Regions from separate parts of the Pseudoalteromonas sp. SR43-3 genome, predicted to be linked through region 1. Evidence: predicted binding sites of a transcription regulator. Region 1 holds the regulator's gene; each other region holds the start of a gene.
The links. Region 1 encodes sigma-54, which starts transcription at its own class of promoters, with help from an activator protein. Its sites were predicted from a motif close to GTTGGCACGNNNNTNGNNT; they were not measured.
Positions count from the first base shown of each region.

Region 2: a site for sigma-54 is predicted at 4,698-4,716, ahead of fliE (flagellar hook-basal body complex protein FliE). Genes of this name have one in related genera too.
Region 3: a site for sigma-54 is predicted at 4,860-4,878, ahead of H5088_RS03975 (BON domain-containing protein). Genes of this name have one in related genera too.
Region 4: a site for sigma-54 is predicted at 4,574-4,592, ahead of H5088_RS14475 (TorF family putative porin). Genes of this name have one in related genera too.

Region 1 covers NZ_JACJEC010000003.1:248,627-256,346, forward strand. Annotated here, with positions in the region: gene mgtE (magnesium transporter) at 1-1,205, opposite strand, end outside; gene H5088_RS05600 (HPr family phosphocarrier protein) at 1,337-1,609, opposite strand; gene rapZ (RNase adapter RapZ) at 1,652-2,497, opposite strand; gene ptsN (PTS IIA-like nitrogen regulatory protein PtsN) at 2,516-2,968, opposite strand; gene hpf (ribosome hibernation promoting factor) at 2,973-3,260, opposite strand; gene H5088_RS05620 (RNA polymerase factor sigma-54) at 3,287-4,786, opposite strand; gene lptB (LPS export ABC transporter ATP-binding protein) at 4,856-5,581, opposite strand; gene lptA (lipopolysaccharide transport periplasmic protein LptA) at 5,578-6,123, opposite strand; gene lptC (LPS export ABC transporter periplasmic protein LptC) at 6,113-6,667, opposite strand; gene kdsC (3-deoxy-manno-octulosonate-8-phosphatase KdsC) at 6,664-7,215, opposite strand; gene H5088_RS05645 (KpsF/GutQ family sugar-phosphate isomerase) at 7,216-7,720, opposite strand, start outside.
Region 2 covers NZ_JACJEC010000005.1:234,409-242,128, forward strand. Annotated here, with positions in the region: gene fliI (flagellar protein export ATPase FliI) at 1-728, opposite strand, end outside; gene fliH (flagellar assembly protein FliH) at 747-1,553, opposite strand; gene fliG (flagellar motor switch protein FliG) at 1,557-2,597, opposite strand; gene fliF (flagellar basal-body MS-ring/collar protein FliF) at 2,590-4,305, opposite strand; gene fliE (flagellar hook-basal body complex protein FliE) at 4,326-4,658, opposite strand; gene H5088_RS09150 (sigma-54 dependent transcriptional regulator) at 4,815-6,281, opposite strand; gene H5088_RS09155 (PAS domain-containing sensor histidine kinase) at 6,278-7,390, opposite strand; gene H5088_RS09160 (DNA-3-methyladenine glycosylase I) at 7,523-7,720, shown strand, end outside.
Region 3 covers NZ_JACJEC010000002.1:353,931-361,650, reverse strand. Annotated here, with positions in the region: gene H5088_RS04000 (bifunctional diguanylate cyclase/phosphodiesterase) at 1-1,532, shown strand, start outside; gene H5088_RS03995 (ABC transporter substrate-binding protein) at 1,552-2,361, shown strand; gene suhB (inositol-1-monophosphatase) at 2,415-3,218, opposite strand; gene H5088_RS03985 (VOC family protein) at 3,462-3,878, shown strand; gene H5088_RS03980 (LiaF domain-containing protein) at 3,917-4,585, opposite strand; gene H5088_RS03975 (BON domain-containing protein) at 4,914-5,480, shown strand; gene H5088_RS03970 (YqaE/Pmp3 family membrane protein) at 5,553-5,711, shown strand; gene H5088_RS03965 (hypothetical protein) at 6,081-6,578, shown strand; tRNA gene H5088_RS03960 (tRNA-Ile) at 6,832-6,908, shown strand; gene H5088_RS03955 (5-carboxymethyl-2-hydroxymuconate Delta-isomerase) at 7,219-7,548, opposite strand.
Region 4 covers NZ_JACJEC010000013.1:80,716-88,435, forward strand. Annotated here, with positions in the region: gene H5088_RS14460 (M1 family aminopeptidase) at 1-2,907, shown strand, start outside; gene H5088_RS14465 (Bor family protein) at 3,091-3,402, shown strand; gene H5088_RS14470 (Bor/Iss family lipoprotein) at 3,399-3,734, shown strand; gene H5088_RS14475 (TorF family putative porin) at 3,789-4,475, opposite strand; gene H5088_RS14480 (hypothetical protein) at 4,752-5,915, opposite strand; gene H5088_RS14485 (helix-turn-helix transcriptional regulator) at 6,071-6,271, opposite strand; gene H5088_RS14490 (hypothetical protein) at 6,280-6,699, opposite strand; gene H5088_RS14495 (AsmA family protein) at 6,932-7,720, shown strand, end outside.

The DNA.
Region 1 (7,720 bases):
AAGTTCATAAACATAGCGAAGGCGAGTACGCCACCAAGCATAAAGTCCCACTGCCATAGCGCAATAACACCCGCAATTAATAGTGACCACAAAATACCGTTTAGCGCGCCAATGGCCAGTTCTTTCATCATCAAGAAACGTTGGTTTGTTTGGTTTATATGACCTACTGCAATACCACGGATAACAAGCGTTAATGATTGGCTACCAGCAACACCACCCATAGAAGGGACAATACCGTTAAGCACAGCCAAAATAGGGAGCACATCTAAAGTGCCTTCAAAAAAGCTAGCTACAAAAGCAGCTGCAAGTGCGGTTAGTAAGTTAACTCCTAGCCAAACTGAGCGTTTTTTAGAGCTTTTTAGTACTGGCGCGAATGTATCCTCTTCATCATCAAGACCGGCTAGGCTTAATAAGCTATGCTCGGCATCTTCTCGGATTACATCAACGATGTCATCGATAGTTACACGACCGAGGAGTTGGTCGTTATCGTCCACCACTGGGGCCGATATCCAATTATGACGCTCAAATAATTGCGCTACTTCACTTTCATCCATTGAGATTGGGATAGACTCACAATCTTCATCCATTAAATCGCGGACAATTTTTTCTGGCGGATTAGTTAATAATGTACTCAGCGATAAAGCGCCTATAAAGCAGTTATGTTTATCAACAACATATAAATCATCTGTACCCTCTGGTAACTCACCACGCAGTCTAATATAACGAAGTACAACATCGAGTGTTACATCAGGGCGAATGGTCACCGTATCGGTGTTCATTAGCGCACCTGCTGAACGCTCTTGATATGACAGTGCTTGCGTGGCACGTTCACGGTCTTGAATGTCCATCGCGCTAACAACGTCTTTATAGACGGTATCTGGCAGGCTACGTAATACTTCACCTAAGTCATCGTGGCCCATGTCTTCAGTTGCGGCGGCAATGTGCTTAGGTTCCATTTGGGCAATAATGCCTAAACGAACATCTTCAGATAATTCTTCAAGAACATCACCCTGCACATCAGGATCGACCAATTGCCAAAGCAGTCGGCGAATTTTATGCGGTGATGATTCTAATAATAATGCGGTATCACAAGGAGCCGTTTTTGCGAGCATGCGCCTAACTTGAACAAATTGACCACTATTGAGTGACTTCGTCACCTGCTTTAGTTGCTGTAGTGGATAATCTTGTTCAAAAGCTTCTGGCATTGGCGTCCTTTATAAATTGTTATATTACTTTATGGGGGGAGGTGAGTTAACTGGCGTTACTAACCTATTTATTTTATATATCTGTTTTAATTGAAGCACTAGTAATGCGAATATTGTTTTTATAAAACAGATTATTCTTGTTCATTAAAGCGTTGTGCTATTAATTCTCCAACAGCGTGTAAAGCTTGCTCAGAATCAGGGCCTTTACAAACAACTTTAACTTCTTTTCCTTGGCTACTTTCAAGTAACATTAATGCAAGTACGCTATCGCCTGCTGCTTCTTTGTCATCTTGGAATAATGTGATTGTAGCATCAAATTGTACTGCTAATTGCGCAAGCACAGTAGCTGCTCTGGCGTGTAAGCCTAATTTGTTTTTTATTAAAAAGGTATCTTCACAATGCATAACTTACTCTACCTAAGCTGAACAGGTGATTATTCAGCTATATTATTTTTCTTGTTCGCGATGGCGAATTTTTACATTGGGATGTGTCATTGCAAAACTTTCACCGATAGTTTGCGCTAAATACACAGAGCGATGTTGCCCGCCTGTACACCCAATAGCAATGGTTAAATAACTGCGGTTATTTCGTTCTAAATGCGGTAACCACGTTTGTACAAATGTTTGAATTTGCCATGTGAATTTTTGCACTATGCTGTGATTAGCTAAATAGTCTTTAACCGGTTGATCTAATCCATTTAAAGGCTTTAACTCTGGTTCCCAGTGTGGATTTGGTAAAAAGCGTGCATCAAATACGTAGTCTGCTTCTTTTGGTATACCGTGTTTAAAACCAAACGATTCAAATGTGACAATCAGTTGCTTATCTTTTTTACCTAAAATCTTTTCACGAATAGATTCAGCGAGTTGATGAACACTTAAATCAGTCGTATCTATCATAAAGTCGGCGCGAGTGGTTAATACATCAAGTAATTCTTTTTCATTTTTGATGGCTAAATCAAGCGGCAACGAGTCTATTGATAGTGGGTGTAATCTGCGTGTTTCAGAAAAGCGTTTGATCAATGTCTGATCGTCGCTATCTAAATAAAATAACGTAGGGTTTGCAAAGCCTGGTAAGTATTCAAGAATATCGTTAAATTCATCTTGTTCTTTAGGGATGTTGCGCACGTCTATGCTAACAGCAATTTTATCGTAGCTATCAGACACACTGCGAACTAATGAAGGTAGTAGGTTTACTGGAATATTATCAACGCAATAATAACCTAAATCTTCTACAACGCGCAAAGCAACCGACTTTCCAGAACCAGAACGGCCGCTTATGATAATTAACTCCATTTAACACCCTTTATAAAACTATGATTGATCGACAATAACTTGGTAAAGCTCAGTATCAGATTTTGCACTGCGTAACTGTTTACAAAAATCTTTGTTGTTTAGTTTATCAGCAATGGTTGCTAGAGTCTTTAAGTGCTGCTGGTTATCGCCATCTGGTACGATGAGTGCGACAAAAATATCAACAGGGCGATTATCGATTGCATCAAAGTTTATTGGAGTTTCGCTAACGAGCACTAAAGCCAAAGGCTCTTCTGCACCGCTCATTCTTCCATGAGGAATAGCAATGCCACGTCCTATACCTGTACTACCTAATTTCTCTCTGCTCATTAAAGCATTAAGAATATCTTGTTGCGGTAAATACGGAAGTTTGTCGTGAGCAAGTTCGCTAATGAACTCTAAAATTCTTTTTTTGCTATTAAAAAGGACCGCAGCTTTGCTGCAGTCCTGGCATATAAGTGAACTTAATTTCATCATATTAGTGTCGAGCAAGCTTCTCTTTGTGTTTGATTACTTGGCGATCGAGCTTGTCGATCAATGAGTCAATAGCGGCATACATATCTTGATGTTCTGTAGAGGCAAATAGCTCAGCACCGCTTACGTGTATTGTGGCTTCTGCTTTTTGATTTAATTTTTCTACATCGAGAATGACATGAACATTATTAATATGATCAGAGTGTCTTTCAAGCTTCGCAAATTTAGTATTAATATAGTCTCTTAGTGAATCGGTTAATTCTACGTGACGACCAGTTAAGTTTAGTTGCATAAGCATTACCCTCTTAGTTTAGCGTCTTAAATCAGACTTTTACGCTGATTTGACGGTGGAATAGCAAGAGATTCGCGGTATTTTGCGATTGTACGTCTCGCTACTTTAATTCCTTGCTCAGCCAATATATCCGCTATTTTGCTATCACTCAATGGTTTTGCTGAGTTTTCTGCTGCGATTAATTTTCGGATAAGCGCACGTATTGCTGTAGATGAACATTCACCACCGTTTTCAGTACTTACATGGCTTGAGAAAAAATATTTAAGCTCAAATATACCACGGGGTGTATGCATGTACTTTTGAGTAGTTACGCGAGAAATTGTCGATTCGTGCATTTCTACCATTTCAGCAACATCATTTAAAACCATTGGTTTCATGGCTTCAGGGCCATGTTCAAAAAAGCCTTGTTGTTGCTTAACAATACAATTAGTAACTTTTAATAGCGTGTCGTTTCTACTTTCTAAGCTTTTAATAAACCATTTAGCTTCTTGTAAATGTGAGCGAATAAACTGGCTGTCGCCACTTGATTTTACAGTGCGAGACATTGCTGCGTATTGGCTATTAACACGAATTTTAGGCATGCTATCTGGGTTTAATTCGACAACCCAGCGGCCTTTAATTTTTTTAACTGACACATCAGGAATAACATACTCAGATTCTTCCCTTACAATAGTATCTGCAGGTTTTGGGTTGAGAGTATGTATTAGTGTCATTACTTCTTTAAGCTCTTCTTCTTTGAGCTTAGTTTTTTTCATTAATGTACGATAGTCGCGAGCTGCTAATAGATCAATATGCTCGGTTAAAATCATTTTCGTTTCATTAATATAAGGTGTTTCTTTATCAAATTGATTAAGCTGAATACACAAACACTCTTGTAAACTACGTGCAGCAATACCAACAGGATCAAACAGTTGGATGCGTTTTAATACCGCTTCAATTTCATCAAGTTCGACTTCGTTATCATCTTCGTTTTCTTGATTAAAGCTTTCTAAAATCTCTTCGCAGCTTAGTGTTAAAATACCTGAATCATCGACAGCTTCTACAATAGCAATAGCAATAGCTTCGTCTGTAGGGCTAAATGGCGTTAGTTGTAATTGCCACATTAAATACTCATGGAGCGTTTCAGTAGAGGCGCCTTGGTATATTGATTCGTCTTCAGGCATTGGACCTGATGAGGCTGCAGGAGCGGCACTCATGTACTCATCCCAACTGACATCCATAGCCATGTCGTCACTTAGCGTGTCTTTTGCAAGTGCTTCACCAGTATCTTGTTCGTATTCGCTCGGAGCATCATCAGCAGATGCGCTAACAGTTATGTCATCGGTATCAGCTTTTTGCTCGTTTTTACCAGCAGCGTCTTCGGAATAGTCTGCCTCTTCAACCTCTAATAGTGGATTACTGTCGAGAGCTTCTTGTATTTCTTGCTGGAGATCCAATGTACTGAGTTGCAACAAACGAATAGCTTGTTGCAACTGTGGAGTCATTGTAAGTTGCTGGCCCATGCGCAGCTGTAGTGATTGCCTCATGTATCTCTAACAATCCTTTTATGTTGTTATAATTAATACTAGCAGATGCTTAAAGACATGGCGTAAATGTTACAGCCTAAATTGCTCGCCTAAGTAAACATCGCGTACTGTTTTATCATTTAATACGTGTTCTGGAGTACCTGATGCAATCAGCTCCCCATGAGAAACAATGTAGGCTTTTTCACAAACATCAAGGGTCTCTCTTACGTTATGGTCGGTAATTAATACACCAATCCCACGATTTTTAAGATGTTCTATTATTTTCTTTATATCTAATACCGAAATAGGGTCAACACCGGCAAACGGTTCATCCAGTAATATAAATTTAGGATCTGCTGCCAGCGCTCGTGCTATTTCTACACGACGACGTTCTCCCCCCGATAATGCCATACCTTGGCTATCACGAATGTGTTGTATGCTAAATTCATCTAATAAGTTATTGAGCGTGTCTTCTCTGGCTTGTTTATTTAGTTCTTTGCGCGTTTCTAAAATGGCCATTAAGTTTTGATAAACAGTCAGCTTTCTAAAAATCGATGACTCTTGTGGTAAGTAGCCTATGCCTAATCTAGCACGACTATGCATAGGTAAAAGAGTAATATCGTTATCATCAATAGATATTTTCCCTTTGTCGCTAGGAACAAGCCCTACAATCATATAAAAAGTCGTTGTTTTACCAGCACCGTTAGGGCCAAGTAAGCCAACTATACTGCCAGCTTGTACTTCAAGGCCGACGTTTTTTACAACTTCACGACCTTTATAGCTTTTTGCCAATAGTTCTGCTTTTAATGTGCTCATGGTTGACCTTTATCGCCTTTTTTACTTTTTTTAGTTTCGATCGGTACTAAAATTGTGTGAACACGGTCAGTTGAGTTTTCATCTTTTTCGGCACTGATGAGCTGCTGCTCTATGTCGTAGGTAATGCTTTTAGCATTTATTTTTTGTCCGGCTTGCGATACTTGTGCATTACCAACAAGCGTTAAAAAACGCTTAGATACATCATAACGTACTTCGTCAGCACTGGCGCTCATAGTCGTGCCGTCTGATTGCTTTTCTTCAAAGTGCGCAGGGCTACCTGTGGCAATTAATAATTGTTTATTATCACCAAGTTCATCACGTTTGTGTACTTCGAGGCGATCGGCTGTAATGCGGCGATTACCGTGAATAATCTCAACGTTTTTCTCAAAAATACCCACATTAGCTTTCAATTGACCTTCTTGCTTGTCGGCACTTATTGAAATTTGATTGGCAGCAGGTTGCGTGTTTTGCTCTGCAGCACTACTATTAAACGCTAGTATAAGTGTAGGAATTATAAGTGATTTTAATATTTTATTGGTCATAATATATGGTTCGCGTATGGTTAATTAGTTTTATCACTTCGGTTTTCAAGTCGGCTTCTAGGCCTTTACCGGTGATTTTTAAATTGGGTCCAGTGATAATGACGGGTTGCTCCGAACGCATTGTTAATAACTTTATATCAACCTGAATATTATCAGCATTGATTTTGTCTATCATGGCGTTATCGGTTAAGTTTTTGGCAACCACATTACCTTCTAAAATTAATTGTTTGTCTTCGTATAATGTTGCTTCGTCTGCATTTATTTGCCACGTTTGCTTTTCGTTATATAAAGTAAAAATGGGTTTTTCAAAAAACGTGAAACCTAATTGCTGATATAGTTCCATTTTAGCCGCAGTGACTTTGTGGCTAATTTTACCTTGCTCATCATAGGCTGTCTGTTTGAGCTCAATAGCTATGTAATCAGGCTTGGCAATAACTTCAGGCTCAGTCTGAGGCAAAATATTTGGTTGTGTAAAATAAGGGTACCAAAGCCAAACCATACAGCTAATGAATAAAACGCTTAATATTATGCGCGCTGCATTCATGAACTAGTGCCTTGTGTAGTCAACGCTTTACCATTTTCAAGCATGAGCAAATCGGTGAGTTCTCTCACAGCGCCAAAACCACCAGGCATTTGCGTTACATAATGTGACAAACGCTTAATAAGAGGGTGGGCATCATTTACTGCAACGGCAAAGCCTACTAACTCCATAACAGGCATGTCAGGGCCATCATCACCGATATAAGCAATTTGTTCATCGCTAAGGTTGAGTTTGTCTTTTAATTCTTGATAGGCAATGAGCTTATTTTCTTGGCCTTGATAAATATGCTGTACGGTTAAGCTACTCATACGTTGTTGCACTATTTGTGAATGACGACCAGTAATTACAGCTACTTCAAAGCCACTGTTTATAAGCGCTTTAATGCCAAAACCATCTTTTGTATTAAATGCTTTTAGCTCTTCACCTTGATTACCAAGATAAATACGGCCATCAGAAAATACACCATCAATATCGCATATAAGTAGCTTTACTTTTTTAGCGCGTGCTTTTGCATCATCGCTCAGCGGTTGATAGAGTTCTTCAAATTGCATTTATAACACTCCTGCTTTTAATAGGTCTTGCATATTTAATGCGCCAATAGGTTGGTTTTTCTCATTGACGACGATTAGGCCATTTATACGTTTGTGTTCCATAATATTAAGCGCTTCAGCAGCTAAAATATCTTGTGTAGCCGTAGTACATGACTTAGTCATAACAACATCTATTTGTGTTGTATGAATATCAATTCTTTGTTCTAAAATGCGACGTAAGTCACCATCGGTAAATAACCCTACGAGTTGCTGATTTTCATCAACAATGGCTGTCATACCTAATCCTTTAGCTGACATTTCTATTAGAGCATCTTTAACTGTTTGTGAAACATCAATAATAGGTGTATTTGCGCCGCTGTGCATAACATCTTTTAAAGTAAGTAATAAGCGCTTGCCTAAACTACCACCTGGGTGAGATAGCGCGAAGTCATCAGCTGTAAAGCCGCGAGCTTCTAATAATGCAACTGCCATGGCATCGCCCATCGCAAGCGTTGCAGTGGTACTT
Region 2 (7,720 bases), on a different contig from region 1:
GTTACGGCGCTCTCACAGCCTTTTAAACGCATAAGCGGTGATGAATCAGCGGGCGCTGCGACAACAACTGAACGTTTGCGCCCCTCTACACCGAGTATTTCTTCAATAAATTCTTTTACTTCGCGACCACGCTCCCCCACTAAGCCAACAACAATGACATCGGCTTCGCTACCTCGGGTCATCATACCGAGAAGTACTGATTTACCCACACCAGAGCCTGCAAACAAGCCCATGCGCTGGCCTTGCCCTACTGTAATAACCGAGTTAATAGCACGCACACCTACATCCATAGGCTTAGTGATTGGTCTTCTTGAAAGCGGGTTTATAGTATTTTGTGCAAACTTTAAATGATGCTCAGCATTAATTTTACCAAGGCCATCTAGCGGTCGCCCTAATCCATCAACCACGCGCCCTAGTAAACTCATCCCTACAGGTAAACCTAAGTTATTAACTTGAGGAATTACACGCGCACCAGGAAGTACACCAGAGATATGATCATTAGGCATTAAGTACAAAGTTTGATCGTTAAAACCGACTATTTCGGCGTCTACAAAGCCGTTCATAGTTTCTATTTTACATTGGCTACCAACGGGAGCACGTAAACCTCTAGCCTCAAGGGTAAGGCCAACAACACGCGTTAAAATACCTGCCACAGCAGGCGCTGGGGTTTTTATATGTTGTTGATATTGAGATAAGCGTTCGCTTAAAGGTGCACGTTGAGTTGACATAACACGCCAATAAAATAGTTAGATACCACTATTATGCAAAAAACTATCCAACGTTTCTTTGACACGTGTTTTAAGGGTCATATCGAGTGATGATTGCGCTGTTTTAACTTCACAGCCACCGCGCTCAAGAGTGGGCTCTGCCATTAATTGCCAGTTATTATCAATAATGGTTTGTTCACCGTAACTCTCTTTTATGAGCTCTAAATCTTCGGGGTTTAAATGAATTCGTACTTTTTCTTGCTCGGCATTAAGAGAATCTATACTTTGCTTTAACGTATGTAAGATCACATCTGGCGATGTTTTTACTTCTTGATAAATAACAGCTTCCGCTAACATACTAGCAAGTTGTACTAATTGCTTTTCAGCTTGTTCATCGACTTTATCTAGCGGTGCAGTAAGTCCCTCTAAAATAGTTTTTAAACTTGTTAACTGCTCTTCAATTAATGGTTTTACGTCATCAAGGCCTTTGGTTTTACCTTGCTCTAAGCCTTCTTTGTAGCCAGCCTCTTTGCCTTCGCCAACGCCTTTTTCAAAACCGTCTATGTAGCCTTGCTCATGACCTTGCTTGAGGCCTTCTTCGTAGGCGTCTTGCCTAATGCGTTCAAGCTCAACCATAGTAAGCGCAGGCAATTCTGGTTCTTGTGGCTCATCAATTGGCATTTCTTCAGCTAATTCTTTTTTATACAGATCAATAAGCGGTGTACCGTAAGCTGTAGAGCGATTGCCAAAGCTGCTCTCATCTGGTGCTACATCTGGAATAGCCCAGTTTTTTAATAATTCATCTGCTTCATCAGCCCGAAGTGTGCGCCCTTTGAGTTTGCTCATGGTTTACAAGAACTCCTCGCCGCCGCCGCCGCCCAGCTGAATTTCACCTGAGTCAGATAAACGACGCGCTGTTGATAAAATCTCTTTTTGCGCCGCTTCTACTTCACTTATACGAACAGGTGCCATAGCTTCTAAATCATCAGCAAGCATTTCGGCTGCACGCTTAGACATATTGCCCAGTATCTTATCTTTAAGGGCATCGTCGGTGCCTTTAATTGCTTTCATTAATACGTCTTGTTGTACTTCTCGTAGGATTGCTTGAATACCACGGTCTTCAACATCCATTAAGTTTTCAAACACAAACATTAAGTCTTGAATTTGCTGCGACATCTCTTCGTCATGCTCACGAATAGAGTCCATTAACTGCCCTTCTACATTGGTATCTAGGTAGTTCATAATATCTGCAGCTGCTTTTAAGCCGCCCATTTTAGCGGCTTGTGCACCTGCTTGGCCGGCAAATTGTTTTTCCATAATTTCGTTTAGCTCTTGCAGTGCTGCTGGCTGAACTTCTTCAAGGTTTGCAATACGCATTGTTAAATCTAAACGCACTTTTTCAGGGAACTGAGCAATAATCTCAGCTGACTGTTCTGGCTCTAAATACGATAATACAATAGTTTGAATTTGCGGATGCTCATTACGAATAATGTTTGCTACCTGCTTAGAGTCCATCCATTTTAATGAATCCAAGCCTTTAGCACCTGAGCCCATAACAATTTGGTCAATAAGGCTAGCGGCTTTGTCTTCACCAAGTGCTGCTGTAAGCGCTTTTTTAATAAAGTCTTCTGACTGAAAACCAATGGTACTAAAGCTTTGAATTTGTTCTATAAACAAGTTGTGTACAGCGCTAATTTTAGCTTGAGATAAATCCTGTAGCCCAGCCATCGCCATACCCACTTTTTGCACCTGTTTAGGTTCTAAGTGTTTAAGAATTTGCGCGGCATCTTCTTCTGATAAACTCAAAAGTAATATAGCGGCTTTATCTACCCCATCTAGCTTATCAACATCAAAGGCTGGCGGGAGTTGTTTTTGTTCTTGATCAGTCATCTTCTGTTAACCACGCTTTCACTACTTGTGATGATAGTTCTGGTTCGTTAGCTACAAGGGCACGAATTGCTTTGAGTAAATCTTCGTCGCCATGTAAATCCGGTAACTGCAGTGTACCATCACTTGAGAAACCAACCGAAGCAGAATCAAAGTCTTTATTTAGCATATCAAGTGTATTGTCGCCAATATCTACGCCTGAACTTAATGCATCTTCGTCGTATTCTTCTAGTGTATCGTCTGGGTAAATTAAGCGCTTAAGCATTGGTTTTACTACTGCCATTATCAATACAATTATAACTAAGGCGCCTAGTACAAGGCGGGCTATTTTCATAAACCAGTCTTGTTCCCACAGTGGCACTTCTATTGCTAAATTTGTTGCTTCACGTACAAACGGCACTGTTACTACTTCAAGTGCATCACCACGTTGCATATCAAAACCTACACCACCTTGTAGTAAGCGACGAATATTTGACAATGCCTCTACCGAGCGCGGGGCCATAGTTGTTTCGCCGTTTTCTCCCACTTTAGGGACATAGTCAACAGCAACTGACACACTTATTCTGCGTATTACACCACTTTGCTGGCGCTTGTGAGAAATAGTTGTATCGAGTTCATAATTACGTGTTGCTTCTTTGTGGCTACGTGTTGGTGACGTAGCTGTGCCTGCGCCGCCTTGTCCTGCAACTTCAGGGATGTTTGAGTTTAGCGGTGGTTGATTTGTAAGCGCACCAGGAATACCAACAGCTAAACCACCAATGTTATTTTCTTCAAATGTGGTTTCGCTTCTAACCGCTGGTAGGTCTGGGTTATAACGCTTTTGAGTTTCCTCAACTGAGCTAAAGTCCATGCTCAAATCAACTTGAGCTGTATAGTTTGCAAGCCCAACAACCGGTATTAAAATACTGTCTATTTTTTCAAGATACTCTTGTTCGCGCTTACGTTCTAAATCGTATTCTTTACGAGAGCGTGCTGCTAATGAGCTTTGCGAACCTGAATTTAATAATCGACCATTTTGGTCAGTGACTGTAACACGTGCAGGCTCTAAGCCTTGTACTGCAGAAGCAATCATATCAACAACAGAGTCTACTTCTTCACGGTCAAGTGAGCGGCCACGCTTAAGTGTTAATACAACAGTAGCGGATGGTTTTTTCTCTCTGCGGGCAAATACGTTTTCTTTAGGGATGGCTAACAATACTTTGGCGCGAGTAATGTTATTTAGCTCTTCAATGGTGCGTGCTAATTGCTGTTCACGACCATGTTTTAAACGTTCACGCTCCAAGCGTTGGCTTACACCAAAGCCCATATCTTGCATAATTATGTCGGAGCCAGATGCAGGGCCTTGCTCTAACCCTTCGCGGGTCATTAGCAATTTAATGTTTTGGTATTCGCTTTCATCAACCGATACAACATTGCCATCTAGTTGGTATTCAATTTTTTGCGCATCTAAAAAGTCTAATGTTTGAATAAGTTCTTCTGTTTGCATTTTGCCTAACGGGCGCATATCTGGCTGACGAGCCCAAATAATAATAAAAATCGCGATAGCTAAACAAATAGCCAATGCTATAACCAATGTTACTTGGCGCAATACATCAACACCATTTAAAGCACTTAAGTAGCCTGACTTTTGTTCTTGTTGATCATCACCACCACTTTGGTCAATACCGCCACCAGCAAGTGCTAGGTCTGTAGATTGGTTAGATTGCGCCACAATAATTCTCCACTACCTAATTAAACAGGCATGTTCATGATTTCTTTATAAGCTTCAACAAGTTTATTACGAACCTGTACTGTAGCCTCAAAAGCAACTGACGATTTTTGAGAAGCAATCATCGCCTCAGCAAGAGATACACTTCGATCCCCCATCTCAACTGCTGTTACTTTTTGCGCGGCATCTTGTTGTAACCCGTGCACTGAATTTATTGCATCACTTAGCATGTCGCCAAATTGTGCTGTAGAAGTAGTCTGCACCTGAGTTGGCAGTTTATTAGTTTGATTATTACGGCCGGCTTCTAAAGCCATTGATTGCATTTCTTGAAATACAGCACTGTTTTGAATTTTCATAATTTATCTCTGACACGCAGTGAACTCTTATAAGTAATAAAGCACAAAGCATGCCAAATAATTAATCATTAAAATACAGTAGGTTAACTTTAATTTGTGTGAGTCAGAGTTTTGACAACCCTAAGCTCGCAGCGCAAACTTAGGGTTTATAGGAGGTTATGCAGGAAGTGAAATACCTAAATCGCGCATTTGCGCTAGTTTATAACGTAAAGTTCGTGGGCTTATACCCAACGTTTCAGCAACGTCTTTACGCTTACCTTGGCAACGTGCAAGGGTTTCTAAAATAATACGATGCTCTTTGTCTTTAAGCTCATCTTTATAGCTACCGGTATCTGCCGCTAGCAAACCTTGATTAGGCTCATCCTCGGCATGCGATTTTTCATCATAATATGCAGAGCTTAACGTGCTTTTATCAACACCTTTATCTGCATGAGCTAATTCTGTTGGCGATACGGTTTGCGCCGGTGCCAATGAAGGCTCCATAACAAAGTTATTAGATACTAAGTTTTCGATAAAAATAGCATGCTCGTTTATTGTGTTACCCGTGCGCAGTATAAGCGCACGCTGTATAACATTATCAAGCTCGCGTACATTACCAGGCCACGCGTGAGCCAGTAACTTTTGCTCAGCAGCTTTATCTAAATACGCCATAGGCTCTTTGCTTTTACTTATATGGCGCTCAATTAAATGCTTAGCCAATACAATAATATCGCCAGGGCGTTGGCACAATGGTCGCCACATAAGTGGAAAAACATTAAGCCTGTAATATAAATCTTCTCTAAACTGATTTTCAGACACAGCTTCTTTTAAATCACGATTACTGGTTGCCAAAATACGTACATCGAGCTGAATTGTTTTACGCCCCCCTAAACGCTCTACTTCACGTTCTTGCAGTACGCGTAAAAGTTTAGCTTGTAGCCCTAAGTCCATTTCAGTAATTTCATCAAGTAAAATAGTGCCGCCTTGTGCTTGCTCAAACTTACCCGGACATGCTTGAATCGCGCCCGTAAAAGCCCCTTTTTCGTAACCAAATAACGTGGCTTCGAGCATATTTTCAGGAATAGCCGCGCAGTTAATCGCTACAAATGGCTCATTACATCGGCTCGACTTATCATGAATATAACGCGCAAGTACTTCCTTACCTGAACCACTTGGGCCAAGTACCATTACACTTGCATCAGAGCGTGCTACTTTACTTGCAAGCTCCAATAATTGAATACTAGTTGGGTCAGCAACAATGGGGCCGTCGGTTTCTTTTTCTTTTTCAGGCAAATAACGGCTCACCATATTTAACAGCACTTCAGGTGCAAATGGTTTTGCCATGTAGTCAATTGCACCTAGGCGCATGGCCTCTACCGCATCGTCAATTGTGGCATACGCCGTCATCATCAATACAGGTAAATCAGGGTGGTTTAATTTAATACTGCGTAGTAAATCAAGTCCACTCATTGCGCCCATTTGCACGTCGCTTACAACAAGCGAAAATTGATCTTTTTTAAGCAGTAACATTGCTTGCTCAGCACTGCTCGCTGCAACACATTCAATACCCGACATTTCAAGGGTATCTATTAAGGCTTCACGAAGCCCTGCGTCATCTTCGACAACTAAAATAGTGTTACTCATAATGACCCCTCTAATTTAGATGTTGCCTTAATAGGCAGTAACAAGCTAAAGCAGGCACCACCCTGCGTATTATTAGTCACATCAACACGGCCTTGGTGCGCACTAGCCACCGAACTCACTACAGCAAGCCCTAAACCTGTGCCCTGACTTTTTGTAGTAAAAAATGGTTCAAAAATTTTATCGCTTTGGCTTAAATCAACACCAGGGCCATTGTCGCTCACACTAATACGAACCATATCTAAATCTTTTAAATCTCTTTGTGCGCTAATTTTTACTTTTGCGCCGCCGCCAATAACTTGAATACTATTGTGCACTAGATTTTGAATAGCACTGGCCAATGCCGTTTTATTACCAACTATTTGTATATCGGGTTCTGGTAAGCTTACATCCAGTTCACTTTCATTAAGTGCGACCATCGCATCAGCACCTGCTTTAACTTCGGTTAAAAGCTGCTGCATTGAAACTTGCTCAACAACTTGCTGATCGCCACTTTTAGCAAATAACAGCATGTCGTTTACTTGAGTTTCTAAATCTTTTAAACGCGACATTAACTTTGTTTGAAAGTTATCGCGAGATGCTTCGGGTAAGCGCTTTGACCCTAAATTAGCAGCATAAAGCATAGCGGCTGAGAGCGGCGTACGGACTTGATGCGCTAATGATGCAACCATTTTGCCCAGCGCGCTTAATCGCTGCATATGTGCAACACGTTTTTGTAAGCGGCGAGTTTCGGTTAAATCCGTCATTAAAATAAGTTGCCCAGGCTCTGGTGCTAAAGCAGTAATATCAAGTTTTATTAGGCGCCCGTCTTTTAAAGACACTTCGTGACCATCGTCTTGATGCGGCCTAAAAGAGCGCTGAATAACATTAAACCAGCGTTCGCCTTCAAGTGGCTCGCCAAGCATATCAATCGCTATTTGATTCGCTTTTGCAACCAACCCTTTGCCATCAAGTACAACCACACCTGCTGGCATGGTATCAACCAAGTGCGAAAGCCAACTTGCTTGCTTGCGCAGATCGCTTAATTCACCAATGTACTCCTCTTGAAGTAAACATGGGTTATACTGATTTGCAGAAAAAAACTGTGGTTTTAGCACGCTAGCAAGGGCCATAATCAAATCTCGAATTGATGTAGATACATGTCTAAATGCACGATTTATACCAAAATTTATTTACATACTTATCATTAAGTTACATCAATAATTTGAGCGACATAAAAATGACGCACACAAAAAGGAATAATAATGAGTGAGCAAAAAAAGTGCCGTTGCCCGTGGCTCGACACCACTAAACCCGACTACGTTATTTACCATGATGAAGAATGGGGCGTCCCTCTTTATGATGATACAAAGCTGTTTGAATTTATCACTCTTGAATCAGCGCAAGCCGGCTTAAGCTGGTACACAATTTTAAAAAAGCGCAGCGGTTATAAAAAAGCATTT
Region 3 (7,720 bases), on a different contig from region 1:
AATTATTTTTAAATGTAAGCCCTAAAACACTATTAGACCCTTGCCACCCTAAAGGGGAAACACTGCACCTAATAGAGCAATTTGGCTTAGCTGCTAACCGTGTAGTTATAGAGGTTACTGAGCAAGAAAAAGTAGATGATGGCTTCTTGTTATTAAAAACGATTGCCCATTACCGAGAGCTCGGTTTTACTATAGCAATAGATGATTTAGGCGCTGGGTATTCAGGGTTAAAGCAATGGTCTGAACTATGCCCCGACTTTGTAAAGATTGACCGCTATTTTATTGATCATTGTGATGAAAGCGAAGTTAAAAAAGAGTTTTTGAAATCTATTACCGTTTTGGCTAGAGCTACTAATACTCAGGTTATTGCCGAGGGCATAGAGCGCGCAGAAGAGCTTACATTGGTAGAGAATTTAGGTATTAGTAATGTACAAGGGTTTTTACTCGAAAAGCCAAGCATAAAGCCAAGTGAGGACTTCAGCTCAGAACAGCTGCAGGCACTTTCATTTGTGCAATCAAACGCATTATTAGAACAATCAATGGCCATAGGTCGCCTATCGATTACGCAACCTGCAATAAATAGTGATACTCGTTGTAAAGATGCACATAAGCTCTTTGAGCAAGATAAATTACTTATAAGTATTGCAGTGTTAAGTACTGAAAACCAGCCAATAGGGCTACTTCACAGAGATCAATTAACAGAAGTTTTTGCAGCGCCCTATGGACATGCCCTTTACGATAAACGCCCAGTTACTGCACTTATGGACAAGCAGCCATTAGTCGTTGACGAAAACCAATTACTCGATACCGTAAGTAAACAAATAACTGAGCAAGACTTTGATATACGCCGCCATATAGTGATAACCAGAGAAAACGCTTATTTAGGTTTAGCGCCGCTTCGCGATATTTTAAAACACATAACCGAAGAAAAAATACGCCATGCACAACACGCTAATCCACTGACTATGCTCCCTGGTAATGTGGCAATTAATGAAGCTATAGAGCAGCGATTAAAAGGTAGTAATCCGTTTTCACTCGCGTATATAGACTTAAATCATTTTAAGCAATTTAATGACTTATACGGCTACGCTAGCGGCGACAGTGTAATTAAACTATTAGCTGATGTAACAGTGCAAGCGTGTAAAAATAGTGCTAACTTTGTAGGACATATAGGTGGCGATGACTTTATGGTGGTGTTTGATCAGCACAACGCGGTTGATATATGTAATACCATTATTGAGCAATTTCAACTCCAGTCTCGTATATTTTTTACACCTGAGCACATAAAGAGCGAAGGGTATTGGGCCACAAATCGTGAAGGAGAAAAGCAATTTGTGCCGCTACTAACGTTATCGATTGGCTTAGTTGAGCCTGATTTACAACAATGTAAAAACAGTCACCAAGTTGCAGCACTCGCAACTGATGCTAAAAAAGAAGCCAAACGTTATCGCCATAGTTATTTGTTTATTTGCAAACGTAAAGGGCCTGCGCCCGCAGTGGTGCGCCTAGCAAGCAATAAGCAGGTAATTTAAATAAAAATAGGTAATTATTATGTTGCCAATAAAAATCTCGACCAGTGTACTTGGTCTGCTTGCAAGTTTTGCACTTATGGCGCAAGAGCAAATAATTAATGTAGCCCAAAAGCAAGATACTCAAAACGCACGAGAAGAGTACTTAAGTGAGCTACTGGTACGTGCACTTGAGAGTGTTAACTATCCTGGGGTTATTAGGATGACTCCCATATCAGATCAGCAAAAACGTAAGCTCATAAACCTAAATGATAACGAACTAGATATGTATTGGAGTATGAGTAGTCCAGAGCGAGAGGCACTTGCTTTAGCTATTAAAATACCACTATTTAAAGGTTATATAGGAAAGCGGGCTTTACTCACTAATAAACAAAACGTAGCACGCTTTAAAGACGTAAAAACCCTAGAGCAGCTAGGAGAGTTTTCAGCAGTGCAGGGTCACAACTGGCCAGATACAAGAATAATGTCCTATAACGGCTTACGTGTAAGGCCGCTTACCAATTACCAAGCCATGTTCACTTTAACGAGCCGTGGGCGAATAGATTACTTTCCTCGCTCGTTTATTGAGGTTAATTCTGAGCTTATTGAAAACAAACAAAGTAACTTAGTCGTTGTGCCTGATTTATATATAAGCTACCCAACGGGTATTTATTATTTTGTGACTAAGAGTAAACCCGAATTGGCAAAGGCAGTAGAGGAGGGCTTAATATTAATGCAGACAAACGGCGAGTTTGATGCATTATTTAATGAATACTTCGCAAAGGATTTAAATACACTACCTTATACAAAAGGTAAAACAATAGAGATTAAGCTCGATAACCCTTATTTTTAGGCACAAAAAAAGGAGCCTAGGCTCCTTTTTAGTATGCTATTAATAGCATTTAATTAGCGAAGTAACGACTCAGTTAATACTGGACGAATTTCGCGGATAATTGCTTGAGTCAGTTTTGGTGAACCACAGATAATATTGCCGCTGTGGTTATAGTTATTACCACCGGCGAAATCTACAACCATACCGCCCGCTTCTTTAACCATTAGTTCGCCCGCAGCAGAGTTCCAAGGTTTTAAACCAATTTCAAAAAATCCATCAACACGGCCAGCTGCAACGTATGCCATATCTAAAGCAGAACAACCTGCACGGCGAATATCAGCAGTGTGTACAAACAATGCTTTAAACGCTTCAGTGTATGCATCCATGTGGTTTTTGTTTTTGAAAGGGAAACCAGTAGCAAGTACAGTGCCTGCAAGAACCGTAGTTTTGCTAACGCGTAGACGTTTACTGTTTAACTGAGTGCCTTGACCGCGAGATGCAGTGAAAAGCTCACCACGAATTGGATCATAAATAACAGCTTGGTCTAAACGACCTTTAACTTTAAGTGCGATAGAAACCGCGTAATGAGGGATACCTTTGATGAAGTTAGTTGTTCCATCGATAGGATCTACAATCCATTGGTAATCATCATCCTTGCCTTTATGCTCACCTAGTTCTTCACCAACAATTGAGTGAGTAGGGTAAGACTGTAAAATAGTGTCACGAATTACGGCTTCGGCTTCTTTATCAATGTTAGTTACTAAGTCGTTAGCGCCTTTTTGTTGCACTTCAACTTTTGATAAATCTTCACTTGCGCGAAGTAAAATTTTGCCTGCGTTGCGCGCAGCGCGAACCGCAATGTTTAACATTGGATGCATGGTATTACCTTTGGGTTGTAAAAGAACGTTTATATATTTCAGCCGGCGTATTTTAGCGACTTTTGCCATAAAGTAAACAATAAACCCCAAATACTTGTGTTTGTTTTTTATACAAGATTGAAAAGTTTATATATTTTTAAAAAATAATTATCTGCATTTAAATAAATTAAATTTAAATAACACTTTACCTAAAGTTAACTTGAGGTTTTATCGTGCTCCTAACTTAACTGATAGGATAACATTATGTATTTAGAGCACGTAAACTTAGTCGCGAGTGATATAGATAGTATGCTTACATTTTATCGCGCTGTATTTCCACATTGGTCGATTAGAAGTGAGGGCAGAGGCGATTGGCATGGAAAACCAAGACGCTGGGTACACTTTGGAGATGACACGCATTACATTGCGATAAGCAGTCATGGTGAAGGTGAAAACAGAAACTTATCGGGCCATCAAATTGGTTTTGCACACTTTGCTTATGTAACTAATAATTTAAGCGCAGTAGTAATGCGCTTAAATAAAGTGGGTTTTACTCTAAGCAAGCAAGGTAACGAGAATCCTTTCAGAAAGAATGTCTACTTTATTGATCCTGCAGGGTTTGAAGTTGAGTTTGTAGAGTATTTAAGTGATATACCAAGCGAGCGAAATAACGATTTATAATAAAATACTAAGCAGCACGCTAAAGTGCTGCTACTCAATTATAGTGAGCGATTATTATTAGCCGTGCCAAACTGGGTTTTTAGCTCATTTGCAAAGCTTATAAATTTTTCTTTAATTGTGCGCTTTATTTTTACCTCAACCGAGCCCATTACTGCCTTTCCTTCAATATGAATTGTAGGGCCTTGGCGTTTGTTAAGCGACACAGATTTATTTTCAAGGCTACTTAAAATACAAAACATTTTAGACACTACATTGACATGCTCTGGTACGTAAATTTCATCGCTACCAAAAATACAGTTAACGTGAATAGTTACATTTTGATGCGCAAAAATAGCATCGGTAAAATCAAGCACCACCGATCCCATAAAGTTACTCAAATATATATTTTTTGGCACAACCCACTGACCACTTCGCTCGTTAGATCCTAAAATACTGCGTAATGTAAAATCATCATCACTGTTTTGCTGTGCACTATAATGTGGTGTAAATTGCGATTGTTTTTCTGCTTTATATTGCTGATCGGTATTAAGTGTTAAGTCTTCTACTAAGGCTAGCAGAGCTTCGTTATTAGGTGCATCCATCGCATTATCTAAACGTCTTTCGAATGCATCAACAGAAATAACACCATGACTGTAATTATGAATTAATTGATCAATCACTTGTTCGCGTACTTGCTCTATTGGGCGGTCTTCAACTTTTACAGACATGAGTTATTCCTTATTATATTTACTATTGATACTGCTCTTGTAGTTAGGCTGCAAACCGCGTACCAAATATAATTTCATTAATTATCAATTGGTTATTTTTTAACGGTGTTTTTTGTTTTGTTATATTAACGATAGATTAACCAAAAGAGCAATTATCTAGCTATTTTCACTATTTGAGAAAGTTTTACCGAGTAGCCTGTAAATAGTTACACAAACATAGATAAGGTTTTATCTTTTAATTAATTCAAGCCTTTGAATTTTAAGTATAAATAAAGTTGGCCTGAAGCTCGCATTAGTTAAAGTGTCTTTAATCAAAAGGAGAAAGATTATGAAAACATTTAACAAATCTATTATCGCAGCTCTAGTTCTTGGTACTACGGCTATGGGTGCCCAAGCAAACAGCTGGGAAAACGAAAGTAAAGATGCTTGGATTGATGGTAAGGCAGAAACCGTTCTACTTATGAACACTAATCTAAACAACTTTGACATTAACACTGATGTAAAAAATGGCAAGGTAGTACTTACAGGTAAAGTTAATAGCGAACTCGATAAAGAGCTAGCAGAAGAACTTGTACTTAGCCTAGATGGTGTAACTGATGTTGATAACAGCCTTACTGTTGTTAAAAGCATGGACACCGAAGATAAAAACAACGACATGATGGACGATGATGATAACGACCTAACGGACGCTAAAATCACTACTGTAATCACAACTCGCTTCCTGTTTGACTCAGAAGTAGGTGGTACAGACATTGATGTTGATACCGACAACGGTGTGGTAACTCTGAATGGCTCTGTAGAGTCTGAAGCTGAAAAGCAACTAGCAGTTAAAATTGCTAAAAATGCTGAAGATGTTCGCGACGTAGTTGATAAACTAGCTATTGTTGCTGAATAATACAGTATAGTTAAGGCCCAGTAATACTGGGCTTTAAGTCTTTTCAATGTTTAATTTAAATGGAGTTTGATCATGGATATTATTCGTATAATACTTTCGGTTTTATTACCGCCATTAGGTGTGTTTTTGCAAGTTGGCTTAGGTATGCATTTTTGGTTAAATATTCTATTAACACTGCTAGGTTATTTCCCAGGGTTAATACATGCAATCTACATTATTGCGAAAAAATAATGACAGATTATATATTGTGTAAGCCGACTACTGAGGTCTAGCTAAATACTTTAGTACCGATCGGCTCACAATATTAGTTTTTAGATGGTTTTTAGGTTAAATCCAATTTTTAAAGCTCTTCAACCCATTAATTCACTTCCATAACTCACTCCCAATATTATTTTCAAACTATACTTATTGTTTACTAATAAGCTTTCCAGCTAAAAGTCGCGCTCTGATTCTGATTTGTTGCCATTTAGGAAATCTTCAACATTAGTGTGTTTATACATCTATAATATACAATCAAATACCTTATTATTTAGTGACAATATTACCTTCACTTCTAGTGTTATCATTAAACTAGGTTTTTAGGCATATTGAGGTAGTTAATTGAATATTCGACTTATACTGTCAGGTGTTGTGTCTTTCGTTTTTTATTTTAGTTGGGCCTTCTGGGCAAATAGTGCGGCAGACATTGCTAAATCGGTCACTTTTCAAGCTGCATTAGTGCAAGGGTTGTATAGTGGATTTGTAACGCTATTTTTTACCTTTATTTTAGAAAAGGTCGTCAACAAGTATAAGTTTAGTTATGTAACGCTTGCGTTCGTAACTCCAATTATTTGTATGTTTCATTCTAAAACACCACAAAACGTCGCAATACGACAAAGTTTTAATAATGCAATTAACTCTAGCGCCTCGTATTTAAGTAATAAAAAAATAGCAGGCGTACTTTTTGCGCCTATTATTCCGATTACTGTTCAATCGAGCTTAGTGATTATGGTGAATGTAGTTAATCAGACACCTAATCTGGCACTGACAGTAGCCCCAAGCATATTTTTTACAGCCTTGTATGCCTACACATATATGTTAGCTTTGCTTAAAAAGTAGAGGGTTAAATATAAAAGACTATATGGGATAGGTTTTGTTTATAATTTAATGCAGTGAATAGCACGGTAAATATCTTACATTTTATGTTTATGCCCACTTAAAAGATTACTATTTAAGCAGTTAGCTTGTTGATTGTTAAAATAAAGGTTTTTGGTAGTGACAAGCACCTAAAAAGTTTTTATACTGCAACCCGCTTTAGTCGCTCTGTGACTGAACGCTTCAAAAATTAACTGCCTAGCAGTTATATAAAGTTGGCCCCTTAGCTCAGTTGGTTAGAGCACACGACTCATAATCGTTAGGTCCCCAGTTCGAGTCTGGGAGGGGCCACCACTTTTACAAATTTCCCAAGTAAATATCTATCCAAATTATTTAAAGCTACATTAATTTAATATTGTGTAATTTTTATTCTTTAGTTACCCCTAAGAATAAACGTAATCTAAATAAAGTTAATCCATAGATTAAGCTAAGCTTTCTTAAATTTGGAATAGTGCGAATGCACTATTAAATTCCAGCGTTAGATCAGATGCTTTGCTTTATAAGTGACAGTGATCAGCATTTAATGTCAGAAGACAAAAAAGCCCCTATTGGGGCTTTTTACTTACTAGTGTTTACTTTTATTGCTCAAAGCTACAAGAGTTAACTAATTTTTACGGTATATCTCATGCTCAATATCGTAAATATTTACGCTTAAACTGTCTGATGCTCTGCAGTATGTTTTTAAGCATGAAAGTAGCAGTTCGCTTAACATTTGTTTTTGCTCAATTGAGCGTCCTGCCAAAATATGTACCGCGATATGTATAAACCCTGATTTTCCTGCGCCAAGTTGATATTGCTGATAAGCAATAGCGCGTGTTTTGATGGTTTCTAATTCAAACAAGTTACTTTCGAAAGCGGTTGTATGAATTTTTTCTACCAGTACTTGAGGTAAAACGGGGAGGTCTTCTGAGTGTTCAATAATAATGTGCGGCATTTAGGCGTTTCCTATTATGAGTTACTGCATGAGCGAGAGGTAATTGTACCAAATACAAGAGGGGTCACTAAACCCTGAGCTATCTAAAATCTTTACTTTAAACTAATTTAGTCGTATTTATTTTTGATGTTAGTATAAAAACAAACAGGTGAACCTTCGCTTAGTAACTTAT
Region 4 (7,720 bases), on a different contig from region 1:
TGGACTGTAAGTGATAAAAATACTGAAGTGTTAACGCTTTCGGGCGATTTTTTAATTAACCGTATTTTATGGGTAGCAATAAGTTTAGCGATGTTTTTTGGCCTCGGAAAGTTAGGTAATCGCGTAGTCACTAAAAAACAGAAAAAGCAATTTGCTGTCTCAACGTTTGTAAAAAATAAACAAGCAGCACTTATTAGCAGCGCTAAAAATTACAAGTCAAAAGGGGTAAATACGAAATCGCAATTAGTAATGCGCAGCTTATTTGAACTTAAGCAAGTTATATTAAGTGCCCCTTTTATGATTTTAGCAGGTGTCAGTATTACTATGTTACTCGCACCACTTTTTGCACCTATTGGCGCATATGGCACAACGGATTGGCCGCTCACACAAAACATGGTGGGCATTATTCAAAACTCCTCCGCTTTGTTTATGTTTATCATTATTGCTTATTACAGCGCAGAGCTGGTTTGGCGAGAACGCCAAAGTGGTATGGGTGATATTGTTGACAGTTTCCCGGTGCATAACAGTGTGTTTTGGGTATCTAAAATTATTGCGTTAATCACTGCAGTTTGTGGCCTTTATTTAGTAGGCATGATGTTTACCATTGCAGTGCAGCTATTTAAGGGGCAATTTAACCTAGAGCTTAGTCAGTACTTATTTAGGTTGGGTTACCTTACATTACTGCCTTTAATTATGATGGCTATATTGGCGTTCTTTTTACAAATAATTAGCCCTAATAAATACATAGGTATGGGTTTATTTATTCTGTATTACATTGCTCAAATGGTAATGGGTGCTTACGGGTTTGAGCATCATATGTATCATTTTTCTCAAAGCAGTAGCGTACCGTATTCTGATATAAATGGTTATGGACATTTTTTACAAGGCGCGCATTGGTATACCCTATATTGGGGGGCATTGAGTGTGTTTTTAGCTATTGTAGGGTTTGCTTTATGGCATCGCGGCCCGTCGCAATCATTGCGTACTCGTTTATCTTTAGTGCGTTACAACATGTCTTTAAAAGGCCAGATTGCAGCCGTTATAAGTTTATTGGTATTTGTGGGCGCGGGTTATAACATTTATTACAACACCCGTGTAATCAACGAGTTTGTAACAAGTGATGATAACGAAGCGCTACAAGTAAGGTATGAGCAAGAGTTTTCACAATACAAAGACTTGCCACTGCCTATAATAACTGATGTTGACTTACACATTGATATTTATCCTAAAAAGCGTGCTTTAAATGCCGTGGCTAAAATTAAGTTTACCAATACCGCAAACGAGCCAATAACCCGTGTGTTAATCAACGAGCCTAGCCAATCTAAAAGCTGGGATGTAAAAATGGCGGGCGGAAAAATAGTAGAGCGTTTAACCGATTTTGGCATGGTATGGTTTGAGTTTGAACAACCGCTAATGCCCAATGAAGTACGAGAAGGCGAGCTCTCAGTTTCTCGTGAACACGACGGTTTTGTTGATAGGAGATCTGATACTCAACTCGTGCACAACGGTACATTTGTAAATAATGGAGAATTATTACCAAATTTTGGTTATCAAAAGTATTTTCAAATTGCCGATAAGTATGAGCGCCGCAAGCACGATTTACCTGAACTTGAGCGCGCACATAAACTAGAAGACAGCCGCTATTATACGCAAAATGAGTTTGGGCCTGCTAATGGATTTATAAACTACAAGGCAACCGTAACCACCGATGAGTCACAATTTGCGATTACTCCAGGTTACTTAAAAGATGAGAGTGTAAAAGATGGACGCCGCACCTTTGTTTATGAAATGGATGCTCCAATTATAAACTTTTACTCTGTGCTTTCGGCAGAGCTTGAAAGTAAAAAGGTTGAGCATAACGGGGTAAATATTGAGGTGTACTACCACAAAGATCATGCATGGAATGTTGACCGCATGATTGAGTCAGTTCAAGACTCAATAGATTACTACACGCAAGCCTTTGGCCCGTATCAGCATAGACAGCTTCGTATTATTGAGTTTCCTAAGTATCGCTCGTTTGCGCAAAGTTTTGCCAATACGGTACCTTACTCAGAAAGTATTGGCTTTATTACAGACTTAAGAGATGAGAGTAAAGTTGACCTACCTTACTATGTAACCGCACATGAAGTTGCACACCAATGGTGGGGGCATCAAGTATCTGGGGCTAATGTAGAAGGCAGCGCCGTTATTTCTGAATCGCTCTCCCAATACAGTGCGCTTATGGTGCTAAAAAAACGCTTTGGCGCCGAGAAGCTTCGTAAATTCTTAAAGTACGAGTTAGATAAATACTTAATGGGCCGTACTGGCGAAGCCTTTGAAGAAATGCCACTATATAAAACGCAGGCTCAACAATACCTTCATTACAATAAAGGCTCAGTTGCGATGATGGCGATTTATGATCGTTTAGGTGAAGTACGCTTAAATGCAGCACTTAAAGCGTTTTTGAATGAGTTTAAATATCAATCAACGCCATACCCAACCACACTTGATTTACTTAGTTATTTAAAGCGAGATGCAACACAAGCTGAACAACGTTTTATTGATGATCAGTTTAAATATATAACGCTTTATGAGCTTGAAATGAAAGAAGTGTCGGTTACTGATGATGTTGATGGCGAAGGTTTTTATACAGTAACACTGAGCGTTGAAGCAACTAAGCAGCATGCCGATGGACAAGGTGAAGAAACTGAGCAGCCGCTCGATGAGCTAATTGATATTGCATTATTTAGCGACGACCCTGAAAACTTACTCGCTGAAGACTTTGTTATTTACTCGCAAAAGCATCAAATAGTATCTGGTACCAATACTATTGAGCTAAAAGTAAAAGAAAAACCATTATTTGCAGGGGTTGATCCTTACATTAAGCTGGTCGACAAAGACAGTAAAAACAACTTAGCTAAGTTTTAAAGTCTATTTATTTACTAACCAATTAAACTGACTACTTTAAAGGCCGCATTTATGCGGCCTTTATGTGTAATAAACTGTATAAAACTTCATAGCGTTTCTACATATTCCCCACAGCTTTTTACGCTAATATTTTATGTTCTCTTATAAAGTTACCTTACTGGTATTTAGTTTATAAGGAAGAGTATGAAACCATTAATTATAGGGGCGATAGCATTAAGCCTCAGTGCTTGTTCTGCGGTAACCATTCAGCCACAGGCAACAGCAAAAATAACGAGCCAAGCTAATTACGAAGATAGCCGCCCATTTTATTTATGGGGATTAGTGGGTGAGCAGCGGGTAGACGTAAAACAAATATGTTCAAATACACCGGTTATTCAAATGCAGTCACAGCAAACGTTTAGTGATGGAGCGCTGAGTTTAATTACGCTTGGAATATACTCGCCTCATACCATTAAAGTGTGGTGCCAAGAGCAAGTACTAGAGGAGGCATTATGAGCATCAAGCTATTTGCAGCCGGTTGCACACTGATTATTTTAACGGGGTGTACAAATATTTACTTTGATAACGGTATGCAGAGCAAAGTAAGCAATAAAACGCTAAAAAGCTCACAGTGGCATCATAATTTTGCACTTGCGTTGTACGAGGGATCAGAGCCGTTAGATTTAACAACACATTGCCCACAAGGGGAGTGGCAAAGCGTTCATACGTATAAATCGTTTACTAATGGTTTAGCTGAGGTGGTTGTGAATCAAATTGGCCCAGCTTGGTACCCTAAAACAGTAGAAGTACAATGTAATAAGGTACCATTTAAAGCAAAACAGCTATAAAACTAGAAAAGGGCCAAAAGGCCCTTCGTGTCGCAGCAAGTAACACATTCTTTCTTATAAATTAAAGTCTACAGAATAAGCAACGTAAGCTTTAATATCTGAGTCATCCATATCTGTATCAGATAAACCAAAAGTGAACCCATCTTTCGAAATTGATACACCGTAATCTAAGATATTATCATCGCCAATAAAGTCACCAGAGTAGTGGCCTAAGTGAAGTGCCATTTCAGTGCCGTTACTGCCAACAGCAAAACCGTAGTCAGCTGTCAGGTAAAGTGAATCACCAAAGTCTGTACCATCACCACTTGCAGCTGATGTTGCAAGTACTGAAGCACCAAATGTAAAGCCTTCAACACTGATGCTACCGTAAATTTCAGAGAAATCTGCGTCAGCTTCAGAAGCTGCATCTGGGTAAGCGTAATAAATATAGCCAACATCATAGCTAACGCTTTCGTTAATGTCGCCACCAAAGCCTGCATATAAATCAAGCTCATATGTCATTTCATCTGCCCACGATGCATTTGAAGCCCAAGTACCTGCATAAAAGCCCGATTCATTGGCGTAATCAATACCGCCTGAAATAGCTGCATCGCCCCCAGTTTGCTCTTGACCACGCCATAAGTAGTTTGATGTTGCCGCTGCATTAGCTGTTACTTCAGCATGTACGGCTGTTGATGTTAAAGATGTTGCGCCCATTAATGCTATAGCACTTATAGCGATGGTTTTTTTTAGTTTTAGCATGTCCATTTCCCGTTATATGATTTTTGCTCGCCAAGGTTTTTATTATGTATTCGGAACCTTTAGGCTGACGGCTTTTTATTGTTTAACTAACGGGATAATTGCACTGTATGTGCCAGCTTCATTATTTTTTATTAAAAATTATTTTTATACATTAAAAACATGAGCTTGTATTTTATAGATTGAGAAGAGATATGGTATGTAGGAAGATGTTGCGCACACTGCTGGTGCATAAATTAACCTAGCCGCACCATAAAAGTACGGCTAAATTAGAAGTTTTTAGCCAAATATAGTGCGCATAAGGCTAATTGTTTCGTTTACACTACGACCTTTTTGAACTTCACTCACAATTGAATCGCGCTTACTGCGAATGTGCTCAGGAATATCGTCAGCAGCAAGTGCGCGGTCTACTAAAATTTCTGCAGACTCTTTACCTCTACGCTGAGTTTTACCTGTCGTAGTTGTAGTTCGTTTAGGCTTACTTAACAGTTTGATGTAGTTAGAGTTATCTGGTGTTTTTGCATCAGCATAGTGAAAGAAACATGGGATTAGTGCTTTAATAGCAACTAATTGTTCTTCTAACTCATTACTAGGTTTAGCCATTTTGTACCATGACATAGCTTGAATACCTTTTACAATATCTTGCCAGTAACGCTCAAAATCACTATTTTTTAGTTTAGAAACACCAAGGGCACCGCATAATGCATCTAATCGATTGTTTGTGATCGGAGTAAATATATCAGGGCGACGCATTGCAAGCAGTCGTGTTGCAGGCGCAAGTGTTGGTTTTTCATTATTGTCGGTGAATATTTTTGAATAAGCAGCAACAAATTGTTGATATTCGTATTGAGTAATGTCACCTTCAAGTGGAATATTTACTAGTGCATCGTCAAAGGCACCTGGTAAATCGCCAAGCATTTGATGAAAGCTCTTCGCACTTTTTGTTGATGCAAACCATTCAACGTCAAAGTTGTATGTGCTTGGATCAAGTGATGCCATGTGCTTACCGCTAAACGCAAGTAAGTCTTCAGGAATCATATCTTTAAGAGATTGTTCACGAATGCTTTTAATGTAGTCTACTAAGCGAAGCTGTTCATCAAGAGCAATAACGTCTTTGTGTTGTTCTACAAATACACTTACTACAGGCCACGGAGCAATACGTAAAGTTTTAACCTGTAAAAAGCTGATAGCTGAAATAAGCTGATCGTGTAGCTTTTTAAGTACTGGTAATTGCTGCGGCTCTAGTAAATCGTAGTTCATACGATCTCTGCTTGCACTTAGCAATTCGTAACACCAAGGTAAAAAATCATCAGGGTGGTTTTCTACTTTCACGGCCATAAGGTTAAGGCTTAATTCTGAAGATTGCTTCAGAATGTTCTGATAGATTTGATTTTCTTGTTCGCCTAGCGTCATTTTTGACGGTGAAATTAGCAGTTTTTTCATGCCTTGTAGAATCTCCGGTTTAGATATATATTTTTTTGCTGGTCTATTTTAGCGCAATTACGTTAATAACAACAGCGCTGTCCTCCATACGTTGTAATTGAAGTAGCTAAATCGGTGTTTTTGCTAATAGAATGAGACTAACGCTTTAACATGTATCAATCATTTTTATCTAGTACAAAGAGACTTTCAACTGAGGTATTAAAATGCTTTGCTATTTTTAGAGCAATTATTACCGAAGGGGTAAATCGTGCCGTTTCTACTGTACTAATAGTCTTACGTGAAACCGCAATTAGATCAGCCAAGTCTTGTTGAGAAAGGCCTGCTTCTTTGCGGTATTTTGCAATTTTATTTTGCACTTTTGCTCCTAATCTTTGCTTTGCCAAAGAATTGATACGCCGTATATTAAACTCATTACAGCAAGGTAAAATGTAGCCATCATGCTGTGAGATACTTCTAAAGCAAGAGTATCGGAGAGTAAGTACACGCCACCCATACTAAAAAGTAAGCCAAGCATGACATGTTTATAGGCAATAGTGTCGATGGTATTTAAATACTCATCTTTATATGTAAGGTGGTATTTCATTCTCCATGTAAACCCGCCTCTGATCACAAACATAAAGAATGAACCTAAAAAAGCAGCAGTTCCTAAAAACAATAGTGGGGCTGATGTTTGATTAAGCATTGGGTAAACACTAATGATTAATAAAGTGACCCCCATGAATAATGAAAACCATGCATTTTGGCCCATAAATTTTTCTTCACTTTTAATATCGTAATTAGACATAGCTCATTTCCTTTTAAAATTTTTACAATATGTAACCTGTAGGTATCAATGTAACCTTAAGGTTTCATTGGGTCAATATTTATTTGTAACCTAAAGGTATCAAAATGTTTCAGGGGCGATTCAGGATGGGAATGTAATATCTAATAAAAAGCTTTTTTATCAGAACGACAATGATTTTAAGGCTAACACTCGCTATGATAAGAACATTATTTGCACGTTTTAAAGGACGATCATGAAAACCTTACTTAAAATTGTAGGTGTAATACTTTTACTATGTATAGCACTAATTGTTGCCGCACCGTTTTTAATCCCTACAGATACTATTTTTAATAAAGTGTCGCAGCAGGTAGAACAAACAACTGGGCGCACTCTTACTATTAAAGGTGATAAAACACTTAGCGTATTCCCTGCATTAAAGTTAGAACTTAACGACGTGCATTTTGCAAATATGGAATCAGGTTCGCGCGCCGATATGGCGAGTATGAAACAGCTTGCTGTACACATACCTTGGTTTTCATTATTTGGTGGTGAGTTTAAATTAGATAAGTTTGTGATAAACGAACCAAATATCCTATTAGAAACCGACAAAAATGGTAAAGCCAATTGGCAGTTGTTTGACGCAGTTGCAGAGCAACCAAAAGAGCAGAGCCAATCAGGTGAAGCGATAAAGCTTCCAGATAACTTTGATATTGAGTTAGGTGAGGTTGCTATTTATGGCGGCACATTTACTTATCTAGATGGTCAAACAGGTGCCAAACAACAAATTAGCGATTTAGAACTCGCTATTTTACTTCCTTCACTTCGTAAAACATTAGAAGTAAAAGGGGGTATTACTTATATGCAAGAGCGTTTTGATCTTGATATAAAATTAGATACTCCTGCTAAAGCAATTGAAGGTGCTACTTTTAATGTTAAACAAACCTTAGATTCTCGTTTAGTTGATTTAACGTTCGAAGGGAGCATAGCTAAGCAAGGCCAAGATATTAAGGGTCAGTTAGCACTAAGCGGTGAGTCTGTTAAA